DNA from 2 places in the Janthinobacterium sp. OK676 genome. Region 2 is predicted to be linked to the other one. Evidence: predicted binding sites of a transcription regulator. Region 2 holds the regulator's gene; the other holds the start of a gene.

Evidence for each region. The regulator LexA, encoded in region 2, represses DNA repair genes until DNA is damaged. The targets are predictions, from matches to a motif close to ACTGTATNNNNATACAGT.
Region 1: BLU39_RS07535 (DNA topoisomerase IV subunit B) is a predicted target of LexA. The motif match lies at 4,652-4,669, and genes of this name have one in related genera.

Annotation. Positions count from the first base shown of each region.
Region 1 is NZ_FNHA01000003.1:141,166-149,007, reverse strand. Features, by position in the region: gene BLU39_RS07545 (J domain-containing protein) at 1-854, opposite strand, end outside; gene BLU39_RS07540 (molecular chaperone HscC) at 867-2,576, opposite strand; gene BLU39_RS07535 (DNA topoisomerase IV subunit B) at 2,576-4,573, opposite strand; gene kdpF (K(+)-transporting ATPase subunit F) at 5,036-5,125, shown strand; gene kdpA (potassium-transporting ATPase subunit KdpA) at 5,125-6,933, shown strand; gene kdpB (potassium-transporting ATPase subunit KdpB) at 6,938-7,842, shown strand, end outside.
Region 2 is NZ_FNHA01000002.1:353,210-361,051, forward strand. Features, by position in the region: gene BLU39_RS05145 (DUF47 domain-containing protein) at 1-126, opposite strand, end outside; gene BLU39_RS05150 (replicative DNA helicase) at 221-1,606, opposite strand; gene rplI (50S ribosomal protein L9) at 1,742-2,197, opposite strand; gene rpsR (30S ribosomal protein S18) at 2,225-2,515, opposite strand; gene priB (primosomal replication protein N) at 2,541-2,840, opposite strand; gene rpsF (30S ribosomal protein S6) at 2,861-3,247, opposite strand; gene lexA (transcriptional repressor LexA) at 3,513-4,148, shown strand; gene BLU39_RS05180 (cystathionine gamma-synthase family protein) at 4,219-5,460, opposite strand; gene purF (amidophosphoribosyltransferase) at 5,568-7,091, opposite strand; gene BLU39_RS05190 (CvpA family protein) at 7,130-7,618, opposite strand; gene BLU39_RS05195 (SPOR domain-containing protein) at 7,639-7,842, opposite strand, start outside.

The sequences.
Region 1 (7,842 bases), on a different contig from region 2:
AGGTCCGTATCGAGCTTGTACGCCAGCATCTCGCCGTGCTGCCAGCGTATCGCGTGCAGCAGCTCGCGCAGCTGCAGCGTGAATTTTTGGTCGAACAGCTGGCGCGCGTAGGCCGACGGCGGCTGCTGCGACGTGATGCAGTCCAAGCCCGGGTAGCTGTCGCGGTTGTCGCTGAAATGGGCGAACGAGCGGTCGGCCCGGTAGCGCTGCACGGCGCTGCGCACCAGGTCTCCATGGCTGCGCGCCAGGTAGGAAAAATCACGGTCCCAGCCCAGATGCTCGAACAGGGCCTGGCGCAGCGCCAGCTCATAGCCGGCGCTGGCGCAATAGCGCAGCGCGCACAGCTCGAATTCCTCGCGCACGTCGAGGTTCAGCATGGCGTCGTCCTGCAGGATGCCGGCCAGTACCTCGCCGGCATCCGCATGCCGCGCGAGCGCCAGGCAGCCTTGCCACAGATTGGCCGCTTCCTGGACAGGATCGATGGCGACCACGCCCCATAGTTCCGGCGGTGGCGCGGGTTCCCGGGCAATGACGCCCCACAGTTCCGCAGGCGGCTCCTGCGCTTCCTGCGCGGGTTCGTCGACGATGCCCCACAGCTCGGCCGTTTCCATGGCCGGCGTTTCCACCGTTACCGTTTCGGCTTCGGCCGTTTGCGCTTCCGGAAACTCCTCGGCAAACAGGTGTGCATGGCGCAGCGCGTATTCATACGCGTCGCGCAGCTCCTGGAAGGCGGCAGGATTGTCTTCGGGACGCGTCACCTTCAGGCGTTTCGCATACGCGCGCTTGAGGGCGCGCTCGTCGCCCGTCGGCTCGGTGCCCAGGATTGCCCACAGGCTGCGCTGCCCCTTGTCCATGCCGCCGTCCATCTACAGGAAGCTCTCGCTCTCGACCTGGCGCAGCACCTCGTCGAGCGCCTGGCGGGCCTTGCGGATGGTGTTCGGGTCCTGCGTCTCCAGCGCGGCCTGGAAATTGGCCGTGTGCGCCGCCAGATACTGGCGCACGTCGCCCAGCGACTGTTCGTACAGGCGGTCGGCGCGCGTGACCAGGGTGCGGTTTTCCAGCTGCTCGCGCGGGTGGATCTTCAGGTCGGCCAGTTCCGCAAAGCGCTGCTCGATCTGTTCCGGCGTCATCACGCCCGCGTTGTCGCTGATGATCATCTTGTGGCGCTCCTGCGTGGCCAGCACCGTTACTTCCGCTTCCAGCACGCCGCTGATGTCATAGGTGAAGCGCACGTCGATGCCGATCTCGCCCGCCTTTTTCGCGGGGATCGGGAAGCTGATCTTGCCAAGGAAAACGTTGTCGGCCACCAGGCGCGACTCGCCCTGGAAGATCGCCACGTTGATTTCCTTCTGGTTGTCGTGGATGGTGGTGATGTTTTCCGTGCGCGAGACGGGCACCACGGAATTGCGCTCGATGATGGGCAGGTAATGGCCGCCTTCATACTGGTTCGGGCCGACCTGGCGTGAGATCGAAATGCCCAGCGAATACGGCGCCACATCCGTCATGACCACTTCGTCCAGGGCCGCGTCGCGCATTTTCAGGCCCGCCTGCACGGCGGCGCCCAGCGCCACGGCTTCGTCCGGATCCAAGTGGATGGCGGGGAAGCGGCCGAACATGCGCGAGACGAGTTTGCGCACCAGCGGCATGCGCGTGGCGCCGCCGGCCAGTACCACTTCATTCAATTCCGCGGCGCGGATGGTGGCGTCGCGCAGCGCCCGTTCCACGGGCAGGCGCAGGCGCGCCAGCAGCGGCTCGCACAATTGCGCCAGCTTGTCTTCGCCGATCTCCCAGCTGTATTCCCTGTCCTGGTAGCGCGTGGCCATGCGCACGGACGGCTGCTCCGACAGCAGTCGCTTGACGCGCTCGGCCTCGTCACGCAGCAGCTGCTGCTGGCGCGGGTCGAGCAGGCGGCTGCCGACGGCGTCGCGCAGGCCGCTGCCTTCCATGAAAGCGTCGACCAGCACGGTGACGAAGTCTTCGCCGCCGAGGAAATTGTCGCCGGCCGAGGCGCGCACTTCCATCACGCCTTCGAACAGTTCCAGGATCGACACGTCGAAGGTGCCGCCGCCCAGGTCGAAGACGAGGAATTTGCTTTCCTGTTCCTTGTCGCGGATGCCGTAGGCCAGCGCGGCGGCCGTCGGCTCGTTCAGCAACCGCTCCACGCGCAAGCCCGCCAACTGGCCGGCGATGCGCGTGGCCTTGCGCTGCGCATCGCTGAAATACGCAGGCACGGTGATGATGGCTTCCTCGACCTTGTGACCCAAAAAGGCTTCGGCATCTTCCTTCAGCGCGCGCAGCACCATCGACGACAGTTCTTCCGGGCGGAATTGCTGCGTGCCGAGGGCGATCTTCTTTTCACTGCCCATGTAGCGCTTGAAGACGGCCGCCGTCAGCTGCGGGTGCGTCTGCAGGCGTTCGCGCGCGGCGCGGCCCACCAGCACGGTGCCGTCGTCATCGATGCTCACGCACGATGGCGTCAGGTGCTCGCCGAGCGCATTCGGGATGATGGCAGCCTTGCCGTCGCGCCAGATGGCGACCAGGCTGTTGGTGGTGCCCAGGTCGATGCCGATGATCATCAGATATCCGCCTCCGCCTCATTGCCGTGTTCCTCGATCCAGGCGCGGCGTCCGGCCGCCTCGCCCTTGCCCATCAACATATTGAAACGGGAAGCCGAAGCCATGTGGTCGACTTCACCCAAGGTCACGGGCAGCAAACGGCGCGTGTCCGGGTTCATCGTCGTTTCCCACAGCTGCTCCGCGTTCATCTCGCCCAGGCCCTTGAAGCGCGAGATCGACCAGGCGCCCTGTTTCACGCCTTCCTTGCGCAGCTTGTCCTCGATGGCCACCAGTTCGCCATCGTCGAGCGCATAGATTTTCTGGATCGGCTTCTTGCCGCGCGCGGGCGCGTCGACCCGGTACAAAGGCGGGCGGGCGATGCAGATGTGGCCCTTGTTGATCAGGGCAGGGAAGTGCTTGAAGAACAAGGTCAGCAGCAGTACCTGGATGTGCGAGCCGTCCACGTCCGCGTCGGACAGGATGCAGATCTTGCCGTAGCGCAGGCCGGACAGGTCGGGTGTATCGCCCACGCTGTGCGGATCGACGCCGATGGCCACGGCGATATCGTGGATTTCGTTATTGGCGAACAGGCGGTCGCGGTCCGTCTCCCACGAGTTCAAGACCTTGCCGCGCAGGGGCAGAATCGCCTGGAATTCCTTGTCGCGGCCCATCTTGGCCGAACCGCCCGCCGAGTCGCCCTCGACGAGGAACAGTTCATTGCGCGCGATGTCCGACGATTCGCAGTCGGTCAGCTTGCCGGGCAGGACGGCGACGCCCGACGATTTTTTCTTTTCCACTTTTTGCAGCGAACGCTGGCGCGACTGCGCCTGCTTGATCACGAGTTCGGCCAGCTTCTTGCCGTAGTCGACGTGCTGGTTCAGCCACAGTTCCAGCGGCGGCTTGGTGAAGGTCGAGACGAGGCGCACGGCGTCGCGCGAGTTCAGGCGCTCCTTGATCTGGCCCTGGAATTGCGGGTCCAGCACTTTCGCCGACAGCACGAAGGAGGCGCGCGCAAACACGTCTTCGGGCAGCAGCTTCACGCCCTTGGGCAGCAGCGAGTGCATTTCGACGAAGTTTTTCACGGCGCCGAACAGGCCGTCGCGCAAGCCCGATTCGTGCGTGCCGCCATTCGAGGTGGGAATGAGGTTGACATACGATTCGCGCACGATGGCGCCTTCTTCCGTCCATGCGACCACCCAGGCCGCGCCTTCGCCTTCGGCAAAGCCTTCCGAGTCCGGGCCCGCGTACTGCGCGCCTTCGAACAGGGGAATCAGGGTTTCGCCATTCGATACCTGCGCCAGCGTTTCGGTCAGGTAGCCGCGCAAGCCTTCCGCATACTGCCAGGTCTGCGTGTCGCCCGTTTTCGCGTTGGTCAAGGTGACGGTGACGCCCGGCAGCAGCACGGCTTTCGAGCGCAGCAGGCGTTGCAGTTCCGTTTGCGAGATGTTCGGCGAATCAAAGTATTTTGCATCGGGCCAGGCCGTGACGCGCGTGCCCGACTTCTTCCCGTCGCGCGGGGCGGGACGGGAATTCAGGGGTTCGATCACGTCGCCATGCGCAAACACCATGTGGTGCAAGCCATTGCCGTCGCTTTCCTTGCGCCAGACGGTGATTTCCAGGCGCGAGGACAGCGCATTGGTGACGGATACGCCGACGCCATGCAAGCCGCCCGAGAACGCGTAGGCGCCGCCCGAACCCTTGTCGAACTTGCCGCCCGCATGCAGCCTTGTAAACACGATTTCCACGGTCGGCACGCCTTCTTCCGGGTGCAGGCCGACGGGGATGCCGCGGCCATTGTCTTCCACGGTGATGCTGCCATCCGTGTTTTGCGTGACGGCGATATGCGTGCAATGACCGCCCAGCGCCTCGTCGGAGGCATTGTCGATCACTTCCTGAATGATGTGCAGCGGATTTTCAGTGCGGGTGTACATCCCCGGGCGCTGCTTGACGGGTTCCAGTCCTTTCAGGACACGGATGGATGATTCGCTGTAGTCGGATGCTGGTTTTTTAGTGGCCATACGTGTTCAAGCTAAGTAAAGACAGTGGTTGGAACGCCTGGCCAGGGCACTGCGGGCGCAATGACAGCGGCGGCGATAACTGTATGAATATACAGTATATCCCGTCCGGCGTCACTGGGGGAGGGCAGTGCGGCAGGCCAGGCGTCCTTGTGCGGACGCTCGCGCATTCTATCTTGATCGGCGGGCAATAGCGCTACTCCAAGGCAACAACGGTGCGCCGCGCGCGTGGTTTTGCGCCAATTGTGCTGGATTTTATGCGGTAAAGCCCCCGTTTTTACATCTTGTTTACAGCCGCCTCCCCAGTCTTTACGAATTTTTTAGACCCTTTTGGCTAATCTGCTCACTATCAAAACAAACCTGAATGAGGGTGGGAATGGATCTCGTGTATCTCGGCTTGATTGCCGTGTTTTTCGTCCTGGCGGCCGGCTTTGCCGTCGCCTGCGACAAATTAGGGAGCGTCAAATGAACGCGTTTTATGTGCTGGGCGCCGTCGTCTCGGCTGGCCTGCTCGTGTACCTGCTGGTGGCGCTGCTGAAGGCGGAGGAACTGTGATGACGACGCAATCGATACTGTTATTGGTGGCTTTCCTGGCCGTGCTGCTGGCCGCCGGCTATCCGCTGGGCCTGTACATGGCCAAGGTGGCCGGCGATGCGCCCGTACGCGGCCTGGGCTGGCTGCAAAAGCTGGAAAACCTGCTGTACCGCTGGTCCGGCCTGCCCGCCGACAAGGCCATGGGCTGGAAAAGCTATGCCATCGCCCTGATCGTCTTTAACACCGTGGGCGCGGTCTTCGTCTACGGCCTGCAGCGCCTGCAGGGCTTTTTACCGTTGAATCCACAGGGCCTGGGCGCCGTCAGCCCCGATTCCTCGTTCAATACCACCGTCAGCTTCGTCGCCAATACCAACTGGCAGGGCTACGGCGGCGAACAGACCATGAGCTACCTGACCCAGATGCTGGGCATGGCGTGCCAGAACTTCTTTTCGGCGGCCACCGGCATCGCCGTGATCTTCGCGCTGGTGCGCGGCTTCGCCTCGCGCTCGGGCAAATCGATCGGCAATTTCTGGGTCGACCTGGTGCGCTCGACCCTGTATATCCTGCTGCCGCTGTCCCTGGCCCTGTCCGTCGTCTTCATGGGCGAAGGCATGATCCAGAATTTTTCCGCCTACAAGGAGGTGACCCTGCTCGACCACGTGGCGTATGAAACGCCGAAGCTGACGGCCGACGGCCAGCCCGTGCTGGACACTGCCGGCAAGCCCGTGATGGAAGCGCAAGTGGCGACGACGCAGACGATCGCCATGGGCCCCGTCGCGTCGCAGGAATCGATCAAGCTGCTGGGCACGAATGGCGGCGGCTTCTTCAACGCCAATTCCTCGCATCCGTATGAAAACCCCACCGTGCTGTCGAACTTCCTGCAGATGCTGGCCATCTTCATCATCCCCGCCGGCCTGTGTTTCACCTTCGGCAGCATGGTGGGCGACCTGCGCCAGGGGTGGGCCGTGCTGGCCGCCATGACCCTGATCTTCGTCGTCATGTCGGCCGGCGTGATGAGCGCCGAGCAGCAGGCCAATCCCGCCCTGCAAGCGCTGGGCGTGGACCAGCAGGCCAGCAGCCTGCAATCGGGCGGCAATATGGAAGGCAAGGAAACGCGCTTCGGCATCAGCTCCTCGACCCTGTTCGCGGCGGTGACGACGGCCGCATCGTGCGGCGCCGTCAACTCCATGCACGACTCCTACATGCCCTTGGGCGGCATGGTGCCGCTGCTGCTGATGCAGTTCGGCGAAGTGATTTTCGGCGGCGTGGGCACGGGCCTGTACGGCATGCTGATGTTCGCCATCCTGGCCGTTTTCATCGCCGGCCTGATGATAGGGCGCACGCCTGAATACCTGGGCAAGAAAATCCAGGCCTATGAAATGAAGATGGTGTCGCTGGCCATCCTGATTACGCCAGCCCTGGTCTTGACGGGTACGGCGATCGCCGTGATGGTCGAACCGGGCAAGATCGGCGTGGCCAACCCGGGCGCGCATGGCTTTTCCGAAATCCTGTATGCCTTCACGTCGGCCGCCAACAACAACGGCAGCGCGTTTGCGGGCCTGTCCGCCAACACGCCGTTCTACAACGTGATGCTGGCGATCGCCATGTGGTTCGGCCGTTTCGGCGTGATCGTGCCCGTGCTGGCGGTGGCCGGTTCGCTGGCGGCCAAGCAGCGCCTGTCGGCCAATGCCGGCACCATGCCCACGCACGGCCCCATGTTCATCGGCCTGCTGATCGGCGTCGTCGTGCTCGTCGGTGTATTGAATTACGTTCCCGCGCTGGCCCTGGGCCCGATCGTCGAACACCTGCAACTTTTCACCAGAGGCTAATAAAATGTCACGCACAAGCCTGACCTTGTTCGATTCCGCACTGATCGGCCCCGCCGTCGTCGATGCGTTCAAAAAACTCGACCCCCGCACGCAGTGGCGCAGCCCCGTGATGTTCGTCGTCTACGTGGGCAGCATCATCACGACCCTGCTGGCGACCCAGGCCGGGATCAGCGGTGGCCAGGGCGAAGCGCCGTTCGGCTTCATCGTCGCCGTCGCCGTGTGGCTGTGGTTTACCGTGCTGTTCGCGAACTTTGCCGAAGCGCTGGCCGAAGGCCGCAGCAAGGCGCAGGCGGCCTCGCTGCGCGCCCTCAAGCAGACGGTGATGGCAAAGAAAATGCAGACGCCAAAATACGGCACCTCCTGGCTGCCCACGCCGGCCACCGATCTGCGCAAAGGCATGACGGTGCTGGTCGAAGCCGGTGACGTGATTCCCGCCGACGGCGAAGTGACGGCGGGCGTGGCTTCCGTCGACGAAAGCGCCATCACGGGCGAATCGGCGCCCGTCATCCGCGAGTCGGGCGGCGACTTTTCCGCCGTCACGGGCGGCACCCGCGTGCTGTCGGACTGGCTGCTGGTGCGCGTCTCCGTCAATCCCGGAGAAGCCTTCATCGACCGCATGATCGCCATGGTCGAAGGCGCCAAGCGCCAGAAGACGCCGAACGAGATCGCCCTGACGATTCTGCTGGTGGCCCTGTCGATCGTCTTCCTGATCGTCACCGTGACCCTGCTGCCGTATTCGCTGTTTTCCGTGGCGGCGGCCGGCAGTGGCACGCCCGTGACGATCACGGTGCTGATCGCGTTGCTCGTATGCCTGATCCCGACCACCATCGGCGGTCTGTTGTCCGCCATCGGCGTGGCCGGCATGAGCCGCATGATGCAGGCCAATGTGATCGCCACGTCGGGCCGCGC
Region 2 (7,842 bases):
GTTTTCCAGGTCGTCGAAATTGGTCATCAGGCCGAGCATCTCTTTGGCGCCCTTGACGCACAGTTCCGCGTGCTGGTTAAACAATTCAAAAAACTTGCCCTCAGTGGGCATCAAGCGTCCAAACATGTCATTCTCCGTTAAGCATTGAGTCGTGTTATTTACTACAGAAAGCCGCCCCGTTGTCGGGGGCGGCCGATGGAATTGCCAGTGCTGCTGAGTCTTAGTCGCCTTGGTAAAGCGCCAGGCCACCACTGTAATTGCCAAATTTGGTGTACTGCCCCATGAAGGTGAGGCGGATGCTGCCGATTGGACCGTTACGCTGTTTACCGATGATGATCTCGGCCGTTCCCTTGTCGGGCGAGTCGGGGTTATACACCTCGTCGCGGTAAATGAACAGGATCACGTCGGCATCCTGCTCGATAGCGCCCGATTCGCGCAAGTCGGACATGACAGGACGTTTGTTCGGGCGTTGCTCCAGCGAGCGGTTCAGCTGGGACAGCGCGATCACGGGGCATCCGAGTTCTTTCGCCAGGCCTTTCAAGCCCCGCGAAATCTCGGAAATTTCCGTGGCGCGGTTGTCGCCCGGCGTATTGGCCGACATCAGTTGCAAGTAATCGACGATGATCAGGCCCAGCTTGCCGCATTGACGCGACAAGCGGCGCGAGCGGGCGCGCAATTCGATGGAATTGAGCGCGGGCGTTTCATCGATGTACAACTGCGCGTCGTTCATCTTCTGGATCGCATTCGTCAGGCGCGGCCAGTCTTCGTCGTTCAGGCGGCCAGTACGCAAACGGTGCTGGTCGAGCTGTCCGACGGAGCCGAGCATACGCATGGCCAGCTGGGCGCCGCCCATCTCCATCGAGAACACGGCCACGGGCAAGCCGCTGTCGATGGCCACGTTTTCGCCGATGTTGACGGAAAACGCCGTCTTGCCCATCGAAGGACGGCCCGCCACGATCACCAGGTCGCCCGGCTGCAGACCGGAGGTCATGCGGTCGAGGTCGATGAAACCGGTGGGCACGCCCGTGATTTCACTCTGGTTGTCGCGGCTGTACAGCTCGTCGATGCGCTCGACCACCTGCGTCAGCAGGGGCTGGATGGCGGTCCAGCCCTGGGCGCCGCGCGCGCCTTCTTCGGCGATGGCGAAAATCTTCGATTCGGCCTCGTCAAGCATCTGCTTGACTTCCTTGCCTTGCGGGCTGAAGGCCGTGCCGGAGATATCGTCGGCGACGGTGATGAGCTTGCGCAGCACGCCGCGGTCGCGCACGATCTCGGCGTAACGCCGGATGTTCGCGGCCGATGGCGTGTTTTGCGCCATGGCGTTCAGGTAAGCGAGTCCGCCCACGTCATCGGCCTTGCCGAGCTGGGTCAGGGTTTCAAAAACAGTAATGACATCGGCTGGCTTGGAAGCGTTAACCATCTTGACGATTTGCTCGAAGATGATGCGATGGTCATAGCGATAGAAATCCTCCGCATGCATGAAGTCGGCGATGCGGTCATACGCGGCATTGTCGCGCAGCAGACCACCGATGACGGATTGTTCTGCTTCGATCGAATGCGGCGGAATACGGAGGGAATCCAGTTGCGGATCAGAGGGGGCGTTCATGGCGCGAATTATACCCGCTTCGGCGTGCTGGCAAAAATAAAGGGCTGAAATTGAGCGAAAAAAAGGCCACAAAAAAGCCGGGCGAACCCGGCTTTTCATAGTGCGGCAATGCTTGCGGGCCAGGCCCGCAGACAATTACGCGTTCGCGTCTGGAACGACAGCGATAACAACTTCCACGACCACGTCGGTGTGCAGAGCAACCGAAACGTTGTGCTCGCCAACGATCTTCAGCGGGCCGGTAGGCATGCGGATTTGTGCTTTTTCAACAGCAAAACCTTGCTTGGTCAGCGCTTCAGCGATGTCGAAGTTAGTGACGGAACCGAACAGACGGCCATCGACGCCAGCTTTTTGAGCAACTTGAACGGTCAGGCCGCTCAGTTTTTCGCCCTGGGCTTGCGATGCGGCCAGTTTGGCGGCAGCAGCTTTTTCCAGTTCGGCGCGCTTGACTTCGAATTCAGCCACAGCGGTTGCCGTAGCACGACGTGCCAGGCGTTGTGGGATCAGGAAGTTACGTGCGTAACCGTCTTTGACTTTGACGACTTCGCCGAGGTTACCGACGTTAACAACTTTTTCTAACAGAATGATTTGCATAGTTCTTCTCCAGGAATATCTGACCGATTAAGCGTGGTGCAGATCGGTGTATGGCAGCAGCGCGAGGAAGCGAGCGCGCTTGATTGCGGTGTCGACTTGGCGCTGGTAGTGCGCTTTGGTACCGGTCAGGCGCGCTGGCATGATCTTGCCGTTTTCCTGGACGAAGTCTTTCAGCGTGTCGACGTCTTTGTAGTCGACTTGCTCAACGTGAGCTGCCGTGAAGCGGCAGAACTTCTTACGTTTGAACAATGGGTTTTGCTGTTTGCGTTTTTCTTTAAGCTTGAGCTTATTTTTGTCGAACTTTTTACCGAATGCCATGTCAGGCTCCTGTATCTAAAATGCGCTAGTCGGGAATGACTGCACTAAAATCAATGATGTGAAACACCAAACTCTTGCTGTTGCGGCTTTTTCTGGCCAGGAAACCCGTGAACTGATAGATCCCGCCCAAGCTTGCCTGACTGAACCGGCCTGAGATTTCGCCAGCGGCTAGCGCGGCAACATCAAACTCGGTCAAACGGGCAATCCCTGCTTCCATCTGCTGCGAACTGTGTTGCAATACTGCATTCACAATCGGCAGCCCTGCCGGGGTGTAGCGCAATATTTCGCGCTCGGCAATGATGGCGGTTACTTGTAGCTGGTTCAGCGCACGATCCTGGTCAAAAATTAAGCGGCTGCGGCTGGAGCGGCTGCTGGTGCTTCGGTGCGGTGGCTTTTGGCCGCGTCTTCGCGTTGTACCGATTTCATCATCGGCGAAGGAGCTGTTTCAGCTTTCTTCATTTTAACGGTCAGGTGACGCAACACGGCATCATTGAATTTGAATGCTGTTTCCAACTCGACCAGGGTCTCGTTGTCGCATTCGATGTTCAGGCAGATGTAGTGTGCTTTAGGCAGCTTTTGGATCGAGTAAGCCATTTGACGGCGGCCCCAATCTTCCACGCGGTGAACCGAACCGCCGCGGGTGGTTACGCTGGCTTTGTAGCGTTCGATCATCGCGGGCACTTGCTCGCTTTGGTCCGGATGGACGATAAAGACTATTTCATAATGACGCATGCAAACTCCTTCAGGTCGGATTGATAATCGCCCACCCCGGCGTCAAGACGGGTGTGGGAAGGTCAGCCGAAGATTATAACCGCCTTTCGCAAACTATTCAATCATTGCTTGCGCCGCGCCCACCAAGCCGCCCCTTTCTTGCCCGGATAGCAGTATTTCTTTCAAAATCACGCAAAAAGGCCGAAATCCCCTTGCATAGTGCGCGATACTGTACAAAAATACAGACTGTTCATATAGACAGCATTTTAGTATGCACCCACCGCTCATGATCAAGCTGACAGCACGACAAGAACAAATCCTGAACCTGATCAAGGACGCGATTGAAAACACGGGTTTTCCTCCTACCCGTGCCGAAATCGCCAATGAACTGGGTTTCAAATCGGCCAACGCGGCCGAAGAGCATTTGCAGGCCCTGGCCCGCAAGGGCGCGATCGAGATTTCGCCCGGCACCTCGCGCGGCATCCGCCTGATCGGCGCGGCCGCCGAAGCGCCGCCATCGAAAGTGCCGGCAGCGCTGCTGATGTCGCTGCCCCTGATCGGCCGGGTGGCGGCGGGCTCGCCCATCCTGGCGCAGGAAAACCTGGAAGCGAGCTACAACGTGGACCCTGCCCTGTTCTCGGCCAAGCCCGACTTCCTGCTCAAGGTGCGCGGCTGGTCCATGCGCGACGCCGGCATCATGGATGGCGACTTGCTGGCCGTGAAAAAAGTCGACAGCGCCAAGAATGGCCAGATCGTCGTCGCCCGCATCGGCGACGAAGTCACCGTCAAGCGCTACAAGAAGACGGGCTCCGTCATCGAACTGCTGCCTGAAAACCCGGACTTCAAGGTGATTACCGTGTCGCCGGAAGATGAGTTCGCCCTGGAAGGCTTGGCGGTAGGACTCATGCGCAGCTGGCATTAAGCTTTTAGCGTAAAAAAAGGGCCGCGACAGCATGACTGTCGCGGCCCTTTTTTACATTATGCGCGGCTGCTTATGCGTCCAGCGCATTGCTGAAATCCTCGAGCAGATCGGCCTCATCTTCGATGCCCACCGACACGCGGATCAGGGATTCGGCGATACCCATGCTGGCGCGACGCTCGGCCCCCATCTCGTAGAAAATCGTGTGGGCGACGGGAATGACGAGGGTGCGCGTGTCGCCGAGGTTGCTCGCTGGAATGGCCAAGTTCAAACGGTTGAGGAAATCGAAGCAGTCGATGCCGTCTTTCAGCTCAAAGCTGAACAGCGAGCCATAGCTGCGGAACAAGTCCGTCGCCAGCGCGTGCTGCGGGTGCGACGCCAGGCCCGGGTAATGCACGGCCGCCACTCTCGGGTCGGCGGCCAGCATGGTGGCCAGCGCCAGGGCGTTCGAGCAAGTGCGGTCCATGCGCAAGGCCATGGTTTCCGCGCCGACGGCGATATGGTGCGCCGCCTCCGGCCCCAGCGAGGCGCCGAAGTCGCGCAAGGCCTTGGCACGGATTTGCGCGATGCCCCATTGCGCGGGCGCCGCCTTTTTGTAATTCTCAAAGATATTCGGATATTGCGTCCAGTCGAACACGCCCGTGTCCGTCAAGCTGCCGCCCAGGGCATTGCCGTGGCCGCCGATCGATTTCGTCAAGGCATTGACCACCAGGCCCGCGCCCACGGCTTTCGGGCGGAACAGATATGGCGTCGTCATCGTGTTGTCGACGATGTACAAGATGCCTTTTTCGCGGCACAGGTCGCCGATTTTCTTCAGGTCGGCGATCTGCGTGCGCGGATTGGCGATGGTTTCCACGAACACGATGCGCGTGGCCGGCGTGATGGCGGCCGCCACGTTGGCCACGTCCGTGGCGTCGACGAAGGACACGCCGATACCCTGCCCCGTCACCGTTTGCCACAGGCTGTTGGTGTTGCCAAACAAGAAGGCCGACGACACGACATGGTCGCCCGCGCGCAGCAACGATTGCACCACGGCGCCGATGGCACCCATGCCGGTGGAGAAGCACAGGGTCGCCACGCCGTCTTCCATCTGGTTGACCTTGTCTTCCAGCGCGGAAACGGTCGGGTTACCCTGGCGGCCGTAGCGGAAGCCCGCTTCCTTGCCTTGGAACACGGACGCCAGCTGGCGCGCATCGGCGTAGCCAAAGGCAACGGAGGTATGCACGGGCTTGTGCAAGGAGCCGTGCTCGATGCCCTTGCGGCGGTCGTTATGCAGGATGGTGGTGGTGAAGCCGTAGTTTTTTTTGGTGGTCATGGTGGAAGTTCCAAAATACTCGTCTTGCCGCTTAACCCAAGGCAAGTGCTGGGGTCAGACCTGAAGGTCCGCCCCCAAAAAAAGCCCGGCATCGGCCGGGCAGGTACTTATGCTTCCGTTGTCGCCAGGTTCAGGTTCAGTTGGGAACGTGGCGTATCTTCGGGCGCTGCCGCCTTCGGATGGTGGCGCGCATATTCCAGGCGGTCCAGGTATTCCTGCGACACGTCGCCCGTCACGTAGACGCCATCGAAGCACGAAGCCTCGAAGTTCGTCAGGGCCGGGTTGACGTCGGCGATGGCCTGCTTCAGCGCGCCGATATCCTGGTAGACCAGGTAATCGGCCGTGATTTCGCGGCACACCTCTTCCGTCGTGCGGCCGTAGGCGATCAGCTCGTCGCGCGTCGGCATGTCGATGCCGTACACGTTCGGGTAGATCACCGGTGGCGCGGCCGAAGCGAAGATGACCTTCGTCGCACCGGCTTCACGCGCCATCTGCACGATTTCACGGCTGGTGGTGCCGCGCACGATGGAATCGTCGACCAGCAGCACGACTTTGTCCTTGAACTCGGACGGGATCGCGTTGAGCTTCTGGCGCACGGATTTCTTGCGCGCCGCCTGACCCGGCATGATGAAGGTGCGGCCGATGTAGCGGTTCTTGATGAAGCCTTCGCGGTACTCGATGTTCAGCGCCATGGCCAGCTGGATGGCGGCCGGACGCGAGGAATCGGGAATCGGCATGACCACGTCGATATGCACGCCTGGCAATTCGGCGCGGATCTTCTCGGCCAGGTATTCGCCCATTTTCAGGCGCGTGGCGTACACGGAAGCGCCGTCGATGACGGAGTCGGGACGGGCCAGGTAGACGAATTCGAACACGCACGGGTTCAGGCTGGCGTTGTCGGCGCACTGGGCGCTGTGCAATTGCTTGTCGGCGTCGATGAACACGGCTTCGCCGGGACCGATGTCGCGCACGAAGCGGAAACCCATGCCTTCCAGGGCCACGGATTCGGAAGCGATCAGGTATTCGGGACCTTGCTCCGTTTCATTGATGCCCAGGCACAGCGGACGGATGCCGTGCGGATCGCGGAAGGCCAGCAAGCCCACGCCGGCGATTTGCGCGACGGCGGCATAGCCACCCTTGACGCGGCGGTTCAGCACGGTAACGGCCTTGAAGATGGCTTCCGGGTCCAGGTTCAGGCCCGTCGTCGCTTCCTGGATTTCATGCGCGAGCACATTGAGCAGCACTTCCGAATCGGAATCGGTATTGATGTGGCGGCGGTCGTTCTTGAACATTTCCTGTTTCAACTGTTCCCAGTTGGTCAGGTTGCCATTGTGCGCCAGGGTGATGCCGAACGGCGCATTCACATAGAACGGTTGTGCTTCCTCTTCGCTCGACGATCCGGCCGTCGGATAACGGCAGTGGCCGATACCCGAGTTGCCTTGCAGCGAACGCATGTTACGCGTGCGGAAGACGTCACGCACGAGGCCGTTGGCTTTGTGCATGGAAAACATACTGCTGTGATTGGTCGCAATCCCTGCCGCGTCCTGACCGCGATGTTGCAGGAGCAACAATGCATCATAGAGCAATTGATTGACAGGTTGATGGGAAACGACGCCGACGATGCCACACATGGTGTGCTCCTAAACTGTGCTACTGATTTTAAAAAAATTCAAAATTTCACATGCTGCGCGTAAGCGGCAGGCAGATAAGGCTTGATGGCGCGCGCGCCCTGCTCCGCGAGCGGGCTGAGCTGCGCGTTTTTCCAGAATGGCTGCTGCGGTATGGACGTCATGCCACACAAGATGACGGCGGTCAGCACGATCACAAGGCCCCGCGCCACGCCGAACAGGGTGCCCAGGGTGCGGTCGGCCAGGCTCAGGCCCGTTACCTTGACGAGCGCGTCGACCGTCATGGACAGCAATCCCATCAAAATGCGAACGCCGATGAACAGCACGACGAAAGCCAGCAGCAAACGGATGGCTTCGCCCGGCACGGCTTCCGGCAGGAATTTCGCCAGGGTGGCGCCATACGCGTTGGCAATGACGAAGGCCACGATCCAGCTGACCAGGGACAGTATTTCCTTGACCAGGCCACGCATCATGCTGATCAGCACGGACGTCACCAGCACGAACAGCACCAGGTAATCGAAGATCGTCACGCCGATTCAGCCTTGCAACATCACGCCGGTACCAGGCTGCCGCCCAGGCCCAGCTTTTGCAGCTTGGCGCGGGTCTTTTCAGCGTCTTCACGACTGCCGAACGGCCCCACGCGCACGCGGATGCGCTCGCCCGCCGGGCTGGACACCTTTTGCGTGTACGACTTGATGCCCGCGTCGCGCAGCTTGTCCTGCAATTCATCGACCTTGTCCTGCGTGGCCAGGGC